Regions from separate parts of the Desulfosporosinus sp. BICA1-9 genome, predicted to be linked through region 1. Evidence: riboswitches for the same ligand, from Rfam matches in the RefSeq annotation. Region 1 holds a riboswitch; each other region holds the start of a gene.
What was found. A riboswitch is a leader RNA that binds a small molecule or an ion and turns the genes downstream of it on or off. The one in region 1 is predicted to bind thiamine pyrophosphate.
Positions count from the first base shown of each region.

Region 2: it holds a riboswitch for thiamine pyrophosphate, as region 1 does, so the genes downstream of both, thiD (bifunctional hydroxymethylpyrimidine kinase/phosphomethylpyrimidine kinase) here and JL57_RS24845 (thiamine-binding protein) in region 1, are expected to answer to the same signal.
Region 3: it holds a riboswitch for thiamine pyrophosphate, as region 1 does, so the genes downstream of both, thiS (sulfur carrier protein ThiS) here and JL57_RS24845 (thiamine-binding protein) in region 1, are expected to answer to the same signal.

Region 1 is NZ_JUEE01000202.1:19,126-22,405, forward strand. Features, by position in the region: gene feoB (ferrous iron transport protein B) at 1-1,119, opposite strand, end outside; gene JL57_RS24840 (FeoA family protein) at 1,201-1,467, opposite strand; TPP riboswitch at 1,736-1,840, shown strand; gene JL57_RS24845 (thiamine-binding protein) at 1,952-2,242, shown strand; gene JL57_RS24850 (ABC transporter permease) at 2,245-3,009, shown strand; gene JL57_RS24855 (ABC transporter substrate-binding protein) at 3,046-3,280, shown strand, end outside.
Region 2 is NZ_JUEE01000247.1:29-3,308, forward strand. Features, by position in the region: partial or broken gene JL57_RS30385 (diguanylate cyclase) at 1-890, shown strand, start outside; TPP riboswitch at 1,056-1,169, shown strand; gene thiD (bifunctional hydroxymethylpyrimidine kinase/phosphomethylpyrimidine kinase) at 1,264-2,067, shown strand; gene cytX (putative hydroxymethylpyrimidine transporter CytX) at 2,064-3,278, shown strand; gene thiM (hydroxyethylthiazole kinase) at 3,260-3,280, shown strand, end outside.
Region 3 is NZ_JUEE01000154.1:80,524-83,803, forward strand. Features, by position in the region: gene JL57_RS19605 (DUF6506 family protein) at 438-746, shown strand; TPP riboswitch at 952-1,052, shown strand; gene thiS (sulfur carrier protein ThiS) at 1,186-1,386, shown strand; gene JL57_RS19615 (thiazole synthase) at 1,400-2,194, shown strand; gene thiH (2-iminoacetate synthase ThiH) at 2,198-3,280, shown strand, end outside.

The DNA of each region.
Region 1 (3,280 bases):
AGCAAAGATCCCATCTCTTACTAAACTTTGCATAAATTCTGGAGCCTGAACCCATTGTAGCCAGCCCACCATCACCTCGGCAACCCAGGCCATGCCAAGTGAAACTGCTCCCCCTATAGGCGCACTGGCAATAAAGGACATCCAAAAAACGACTGTTAAGACGACTAACATAATCGGATAACCCCAAAATGGAGAAAGAATCCAACGATCTAGTCTATCTGTAAAGGTAGGTTTAGCTGGATTCTCGTGCTTCCTAAACTGCGGTAAAATTGCCGAAATATATTGGTACTTAGCATCCGCAATGGCCATTTCAAAATGGTCCTTAGTCCAGCCCTCTCTCTCATAGTCCTGCAGCAAAGACTCCCCTGGAAGAGGAGTCGATTCTTGTAGTTCGTAATTAACTGCCTCTCCAAGATCACAGCAAGCATCCCTGCTCTTACCTATTGGCAACTTTCCAGAATTTATCTTCCACGTTTGCCCAATTTCCGGATCTCTCTCCAGACGTTTTATAGCTAACCAGCGCAATGGGTACCTCGTGACCCATAGAGTATCTACCAATAACGCTTCCATTGCGAGAATCTTTTGTTCAAGTACTTTCGGATAACTGACCTCATTCGGTAGAGGGTCGTTTTCCAGCTTTCCAACCCGAATGGCTTCCGTTAAGAACTCCTCAATTCCTTTTCCTTTGGCTGCAACAATTTCGACGACTGGAACATTTAAGGCTAATGCCAAATTTGAAGACTCAATCGTAATTCCTGCAGACTGAGCCAAATCCAGCATATTTAAACCGATCACCACACGAGGCACTAGTTCAAGGATTTGAAGAACTAAATAGAGGTTACGCTCAATATTTGAAGCATCAACCATAGCCATAACAACATCTGGTTTTTCGCGAATAATATATTCACGCGTTATAATCTCTTCTTGTGAGTATGCGGTCAAACTGTAGGTTCCTGGTAAATCAATCAGCTCTATTTCCTGGCTGGCTCTTTTGACGACACCTGACTTGCGTTCAACCGTCTTACCAGCCCAATTTCCGACCTGTTGGTTCGAGCCCGTTAAAGCATTAAATACAGTACTCTTACCTACATTGGGATTTCCAATAAGCGCAATTTTCATGTCCAGCCGCCTCCCCCCTCTGAGCATATGTATGTCCAAGCGGCATCATCACGTTTTAACTTTATTATAAATCGTTTGAATTTATCGACTTGCTAATAAAGGGTCATAACATTTGGGATCTTTTTTACTTACAACAATTTTAGCACATTCTGCACGGCGCATTGCTAAATAATACCCTTTCAGCCGAACTTGAAGCGGACCACCGAAAGGAGCTTGACGAACAACTTCTAATTCGACACCTGGAACAATACCCATATCCATCATCCGGCGACGCAAAGCTCCTCCGCCATCAATGCGCTCCACACGTGCCCATTCACCTGTTTTTAAGTCTCCCAAAAAGCGCTCCATCGTCATCCCTCCTCACGGAAATGATAATCACTCTCACCTTAAGTCGAATAATAACTGAGAATATATCTCATTTATTCTAGAATACTCTTCTTTCTAGTTACTGTCAATATATATTCTCTGAAGTACAACGTAAATTTCTCTACTTTTAATAACCAATCTCAGGATTTGCAAGCTTCAACGAGTGGGGCGCTAAGGCAAATAGCGCAAGTAATATTGGGAAATTATAGATTGCGCCGCAACAATCATTATGTTAGAATGACATAAATTAATATGGTAACAGGGGAGCTAGAACTTATGGCTGAGAGGGGCAATCTGCCCGACCCTTAACCTGATCTGGGTAATGCCAGCGTAGGGAGGGTTGAGAATAAGTACGCCGCATTACATGCGGTATTTTTTATGTACTAATCAGACTCCCATGCCGCTATGCGGCACCACTAACAGACTCTCTCACGAAAAACTTGTTCATAAGAAGGAGGAAAAAACGATGGCAAAAATCATTATGGCCTTACAGGTTATCCCTAAAGTGGAGGAATCCCGCATTTACGAAGTTGTGGACGAGGCGATCAAAGTCATTGCCGCCAGTGGGGTTCCCTATGAAGTTGGTCCTATGGAGACAACAATGGAAGGCGAACCAGACCAGCTTTGGGCTATCATCAAAGAAGCTCAGGAAGCTTGCATTCGTGCTGGAGCCTCAAGAGTGATGGCCTACATTAAAATGGATTATGTCCCGAGTGGCTCAACGATTGCTGAAAAAATCGCTAAGTATCGAACATAATAATGGGTTGTCTGAAGTGGAAAGGGATTCCCGCCCTACTGTTCTTTCTCTTTTTTCTAGGGACATGGCAAATGGTAGTTACAATTGCGCAAGTTCCCCTCTGGCTTCTCCCCACCCCCGCTCAAATAGCCAAAGCCTTATGGGAGACTCGCCAACTAATCTGGATGCATACTCTGATTACTTTAGTTGAAACAACAGTTGGCTTTGCACTTGCCGTCGTCTTCAGCCTGATCACAGCAGGCGTGATGGTCCTATCCCCTTGGCTAAAACGCCTACTATATCCGTTTCTAATTATTTCACAGACGGTTCCACTGATAGCCGTTGCACCTCTTTTGATCCTTTGGCTGGGTTATGGACTTCTGCCTAAAATAATGATTGTCATTATCGTGTGTTTTTTCCCGGTTACTATCAGTCTAATCGAAGGACTAGAATTAACTGATGCTGACCTCCTAAATCTATTAAGAAGTATGGGGGCTTCCCGTTGGCAAATGTTTTATATTGTTCGTTGGCCTAACGCTCTTCCTTCCCTTTTTGCCGGCCTGAAAATCGCCGCTACCTATAGTGTCATGGGGGCCGTGATAGCAGAATGGTTGGGTTCCAGCTCGGGATTAGGAGTTTATCTGACGCGCTCTTCACACTCTTTTTTGACAGACCGTGTTTTTGCCGCAATTTTTACAATTACCGCCTTGAGTTTTCTTTATTACGCCCTCATTACCCTCCTTGCACGACTCGCATTACCGTGGATCCATAGCAAAAACCAAAGTTGATTAATAAAAGAAAATAATCATGAGGGAGATAATAGTATGAAAAAGCTGCTTGCTTTATTAATTATTCCTATTCTTATACTGTCAGGGTGCGGGGTCAAGTCTACATCACCCGCGACCTCCGCGACAGAGCCACTTACCTCAGTAACCTTAATGCTGGACTGGACTCCCAATACGAATCACACTGGGCTATTTGTTGCCCAAGAAAAGGGGTATTTCTCAAAGGAGGGTTTAGATGTTGAATTCATCCAGCCTTCTAGCTCTGGAAATGTCG
Region 2 (3,280 bases), on a different contig from region 1:
GCACTGGTGATAAGTTGCTTTGGCTCACTGCTGGTATACTTAAGAAGTGTTTCCGGGAGGATGACTTAGTGTTCAGAATTGGCGGAGATGAATTTGCCATCCTTTTGCCAAAAAGTGACCTGAAAATTGTGGAACAAGCTTGTTATAGAATTCGTAAGGCTGTTGAGGAGTACAATAGCGAGAATTTAGAGTTTCCACTTAGCTTATCTATAGGATCTGCTGTAAGTGAGAAAACGAATGTGAATGTTGATATGGTCTTTAAAGAAGCTGATGATGGCATGTATCGGGAAAAACTACATCGAAGTAAAAGTACCCGCAGTGCCATAGTTCAGGCACTTATGAAAGCTTTAGAGGCTAGAGATTTTATCACGGAAGGGCATGCCGATCGTCTGCAAGACATAGTCCTAACCCTTGGAGAAGCAATGGGATTAGCCGAGCGTACTCTTGCAGATTTGCGATTGTTGGCCCAATTTCATGATATCGGCAAAGTGGGTATTCCAGATCGTATACTTTTTAAGCCTGGGCGTTTAACCTTTGAAGAATTTAAGGAAATGCAGCGACATAGTGAGATTGGACATCGGATTGCACAATCTGCCCCGGACCTGCTTCCCATTGCCGATCACATTTTGAGACACCATGAATGGTGGAACGGTCAGGGCTATCCTTTAGGACTTAAGGAAAACGACATTCCCTTAGAGTGCCGCATTCTGGCGATTGCGGATGCCTACGATGCCATGACAAGTAATCGTCCGTATCGAAAAGCCATGAGCCAAGAGCAAGCTTTTAATGAATTGATGGCAAACAGCGGGCTTCAATTTGACCCAAAATTAGTACCTATATTTGTTAAAGTATTTAGTTTCGATCAATCGTCGATCCGTCCGATAGGCTAAGATTGGTTTTACTGGATCAACATAACCCGAGGGAAATACTACTCAATGAGTAGTATGGGAATTAGAGGAAGCTGAAAAACTGACAAGTTAAGAGAACGGTGTAGAAATCGTGTCCGATAGGATTGACTAATCACATTTTCCATGTTATTTTTAACAAAATATATATGATGTGGGCAGGGGAGCTAGAAAGGCTGGCTGAGATTTAGACCCGATAAGGTCTAAGACCCTTTTAACCTGATCTGGATAATGCCAGCGTAGGTAAGCAGTTTTTACTCTTTTATGAAGATGAAAGAGCACAAACCCTATTCTGGGGATCTGTGCTCTTTTTAGTTTTTAAAGAGAGAATATTTAATAATGGAGGAGGTAGTCACCCGTGAAAAAAGTACTTACTATAGCTGGTTCAGATTCTAGTGGGGGAGCAGGGATTCAAGCTGATCTAAAAACGTTCTGTGCTCATGGTGTCTATGGAATGAGCGTAATAACCGCAGTCACTGCCCAAAATACCCAAGGAGTTTTTGCTGTTCAGGATATCTCAAGAGAGGTCATTGCTCAACAAATCGAAGCAGTTTTCGACGATATTGAGGTCGACGGAGTGAAAATCGGTATGGTTTCCCAAGTTCAAACTATCGAGGTGATTGCAGAAAAGTTGAAACACTATGCGCCTCAAAGGATTGTCTTAGACCCAGTCATGGTGTCTAAAAGCGGTTACCACTTGTTAAACCCGGAGGCAGAAGTAACTTTGAGTAGGGAATTATTGCCCATGGCAATGATCGTCACCCCTAATATTCCAGAGGCTGAGGTCATGACCAAAAGGTCTATTGGCACGCTAAAGCAAATGGAAGAGGCTGCTAAGGTGATTTATCAGATGGGGGCTAAGAATGTACTTTTAAAGGGGGGACACTTAGAGGATGACTCTGTAGATATCCTCTTTGACGGTCAGGAATTTAGTTATTTTAGCTCGGTTAGGATTGCTACTAAGAATACTCATGGGACAGGATGTACTCTTTCATCGGCAATCACTGCAAATCTGGCGTTGGGGTACAGCCTTAATCAAGCAGTCTCCTTAGCCAAGGAATATATCACAATTGCCATTCAACATTCTTTAGCGATCGGAAAAGGCGTAGGACCGACTCATCACTTTTACACATTATACAAAAAGGCAGGATTAATAGAGTGAGTATAGCTTCAAAAAATAATTTAAGTATGTTTAATTTTTCAACCCTTTGGTTTGGCGCAGCTATTTCAGTCGCCGAAATTTTAACCGGCGGGCTGTTGGCTCCCCTAGGATTTAAAATGGGGGTTTTGGCTATCCTGATTGGACACTTGGTTGGAACCTCACTTTTGGTGTTAGCAGGAATCATCGGAACTAATGAGCGCATTCCTGCCCTGGTATCAACTCGAATTTCCTTTGGAAAATACGGTTCCTATCTATTTTCTGTTTTAAATGTTTTACAATTATTGGGTTGGACGGCTGTGATGATAATCGTCGGGGCCAGGTCGGTTAACCAGATCAGCAAAACCTTATGGGGATTTGATCAGCTGACGGTTTGGAGTCTGATTATTGGAGTCTTTATTATGATTTGGGTATGGCTTGGAAAAGATAGCGGCTGGAAAAAGGCGAACCACATAGCTGTGGTGCTATTGTTCTTGTTAACGATTATCTTGAGCACTATCATTTTCAGCAACCATGAACTGTTTACCAAACAGGTTGTCGGAGATATGTCTTTTGGCTTTGGTATAGAATTAGCTGTAATCATGCCTTTATCCTGGTTACCATTGATCTCTGACTACACACGCTTTGCTAAGTCAAGGAGAGACGGTGCCTGGGGCAGCTGGCTTGGATACTTCTTTGGCAGCAGTTGGATGTACATTATCGGCCTGGGCGCAGCGATCATCGCCTCGGACGCTGATCCCGCCGCAATGTTATTAGCAGCTAATCTCGGTATTGTAGCCTTAGGAATTATTGTCTTGGCTACGGTAACCACTACCTTCCTGGATGCTTATTCGGCTGGGGTCACATTTCTCAACATTTTCCCTAAATTAAATGAGAAAACGGTTGCCTTGGTCATGACTGGGATTGGAACCGGACTTGCGATTATCGTTAATATTGAGCAATATGAGCATTTTCTTTATGCCATTGGATCAGTGTTTGCGCCCTTATTTGCCATTCTCTTGACGGATTATTTCCTTTTAAAGAACAAGAAAATCCAACCTGAGCTTTTGATAAACTGGGGTACGTTACTCCTCTGTGCAGTGGGTACAGCTTTATACTATAGGTTTATCAAGTTAGACTTTGTTCTGGGCTCTACAATTCCTGTGATGCTGATTATCAGCATCTTACATTCTATAACATGGAGGTTGACTGCTAAATGGAAATACGTGAAGTAATC
Region 3 (3,280 bases), on a different contig from region 1:
ATCAATATGCAATTCATATGCCAAGCCTAGTGAACTCGTTCAACAAAAGTTGAACATCGAGACTTCGGTGACGTAAGTCTCCAGTACGATAGTATCCAGTGGAGAGTATCGCCGTAGCCGCAAACCCGAAAAGCATACCTATCGGCGTAGGATAGACTTATGCCGAAGGCGCAGATCCACTAACGAATACTATCGCGCCGTAGGATGGAGTCTACTTCCTTCGCCGCCAAGCGGTCCTATTGGGAAAGGAGGCTTTCGTCACCGAAGCAGAGTACGGGGTACCACTCCCACTTACAAGAAGTGGGAGTCTCACGATTGGATGAAACTTCTTGGCATATGAATTGCATGTTTATTATAGTCATCACAGGTATGCACTTGTTTTTCCGTTCTACTCTGTGAATCCAAAAATAAATTAGTATGGAGAGGATGTGATTTAATTGTCATTAAAAGCCGCCTTTATTTTCCTTGCACCTCAAGCCGACCCTTCACTACATCAGGCAGATATTCAAACTCCACAGGTTACTCTACTCATTCGGGGAGTCCAAAATTATCAGGAAGCTGTTATTCTTGCACAACAACTGGTTACTGAAGGAGTTCAGGTGTTGGAATTATGCGGAGGATTTGGTAACATTGGGACGGCAAAGATCGTTGAAGCTGTAGAACAGAAAATTCCAGTGGGTACAGTACGATTTGATAGTCACCCCGGTTTGAGCGGAAAAAGCGGAGATGATCTATTCTTAACTTAGCCACCAAGGGCTGTAAGGATAACTCATCAAACTCTTACTGTCACGTTAGAAATCCTGACACCATAGCTAATCAATTTCCCCGAGAGAAAAACTCAAATTTTTCAATATACTTTATTCAATATTTACACCTTAACTCTTTTAGTTATATAATGGCATAGATGTAATACTAACGCAGGCAAATAATGCCCACTCACAACTAAATACGTCTTTTTGCTAGGGGCGCCCTTCGGGGCTGAGATGAGGAAACTCGATCCCTTTGAACCTGATCTGGTTAATACCAGCGGAGGGAAGCTAATCGTTATGCTTATAGAAGTATAAATGAGAACTGCTTACCGCAGTTCTCATTTTTTTTTAGTTTATACCCTCCCTGGTTCCTTGGTAGTGAGACGGGAATCCTTAGCAAAAAGGTATGAAGAACAGATGAAAGGAGGATGGTCTGTTGCAGATTATTCTAAACGGTGAAGCGCAGGAGCTTACCCCAGAATGTACCGTATTCCAGTTGCTCGAAAACAAAGCTGTGACCCTAAAAGCTGGGGTCGTGGAGCTCAATGGGAAAATTCTAAAACAAGAGCTCTGGCAAAGTACTGCAATAAGTGATGGCGATAGTTTGGAAATCTTAATTTTTATGGGAGGTGGCTGATACCGTGAACGATATCATACAGGGTATAAATCCATCGGATGACAGTTTACTCATCGGAGGAGTCAATTTACTCAGTCGTCTGTTCGTAGGAACCGGTAAATTTTCGTCTCATGAAATTGTGCCCCGAGTACTGGAAGCTAGCGGCTCCCAGGTGGTAACAATGGCTTTACGCCGAGTAGATTGGAAAAACCCTCAGGAGAATATTCTAAATTACTTACCTCAGAACACCATTTTATTGCCGAATACCTCCGGTGCACGCACTGCTGAGGAAGCCGTGCGAATCGCCCGCTTGGCTCAGGCTGCCGGCTGCGGGAACTGGGTTAAAATCGAGGTTGTACAGGATCAACGCTACCTTTTGCCGGATAATTGGGAGACGATTCGGGCCACAGAACAACTCGCGAACGATGGATTTGTGGTACTTCCTTATATGAGCCCGGATTTGGGGGCAGCCAGGCGTCTGCAGGATGCCGGCGCGGCAGCAATTATGCCCTTAGGGTCACCAATTGGAAGCAACCGTGGCTTACAAACCAAAGAACTTATTCGGATTTTGATCGAGGAAATTTCCCTACCGATTGTTGTCGATGCTGGCATCGGACGACCATCCGAGGCAGCAGAGGCCATGGAAATGGGAGCGGCTGCCGTACTTGTAAATACGGCAATTGCGACAGCAGGAGATCCGGTGTTCATGGCCCAAGCCTTCCGCTTGGCCGTAGCCGCAGGACGGCTGGGCTATTTAGCTGGACCGGGAGAACGACGAGTAACAGCCGAGGCGTCTTCCCCCTTGACTGGTTTTTTGCAGGAGGGTTAACGTATGTTCTACGAGCAAAAGACTGAATGGCAACAAAGGCTCCCAGAATCGATCTGGACGAGTTATAGCAGAGTAGACGTAGAGCGGGTGTTAGCCCGTGAAACTGTTCTCCCAGAAGATTTGGCGATCTTGCTTTCCCCAGCTGCCCAACCATACCTAGAGCCAATGGCCAAAAAGGCTCAAGCTTTAACTATCCGCCATTTCGGCCGCACGATCGGTTTGTTCACTCCCTTATATCTTGCTAATTTTTGTAGCAATAGCTGCCTGTATTGTAGTTTCCACGCTGGAAACGAAATTGTACGGTGCAAGCTAAGCGTCGAACAGGCTATAAAGGAAGGTGAAGCCATCTCATCGACTGGGCTGCAACATTTGCTGCTCTTGACGGGAGAATCCCGCTCACAAAGCGGACCCGCTTACATCGAGCAATGCGTCCGTGCTTTACGACCAATGTTTGCCTCACTGGGACTTGAAGTGTATCCCCTATCCACTGAGGAATACCGACGTTTGTACGAGGCGGGGGTTGATTCTGTCACTCTTTTTCAAGAAACCTACCAGGAAAGCACCTATGCTCTGGTACACCCTTCCGGACCAAAGCGGGATTATCACTACCGCTTGGAGGCACCGGAGCGAGCCTGTTCTGCTGGAATCTCCTCCATAAACATCGGAGCGCTCTTAGGTATCTCGGACTGGCGGCGGGATGCCTTTTATTCAGCACTCCATGCCGACTACTTGCAAAGAAAGTACCCCGGGGTCGAAGTAGCTATTTCAGTACCACGCCTTAGGCCCTATGCCGGCAGTTTTAGCTCATTTGCGACTCCCGTAACGGATGCCGCTTTAGTTCAAATTATTCTGGCTTACCGATTGTTTCTACCTCGGGCTGGGCTTACCTTGTCCACACGAGAAAGTCCGCAAATGCGGGAAAATTTGCTTCCCCTCGGAATTACACGAATCTCGGCCGGCGCTCTCACTTCCGTTGGTGGTTATAGTGAGACAGACAACGTAGGCAGTGCCCAATTTGAAATTGCTGACGAACGATCCGTTCCGGAAGTAGTACAAATGATCCGGGCCAAAGGCTATCTACCAGCT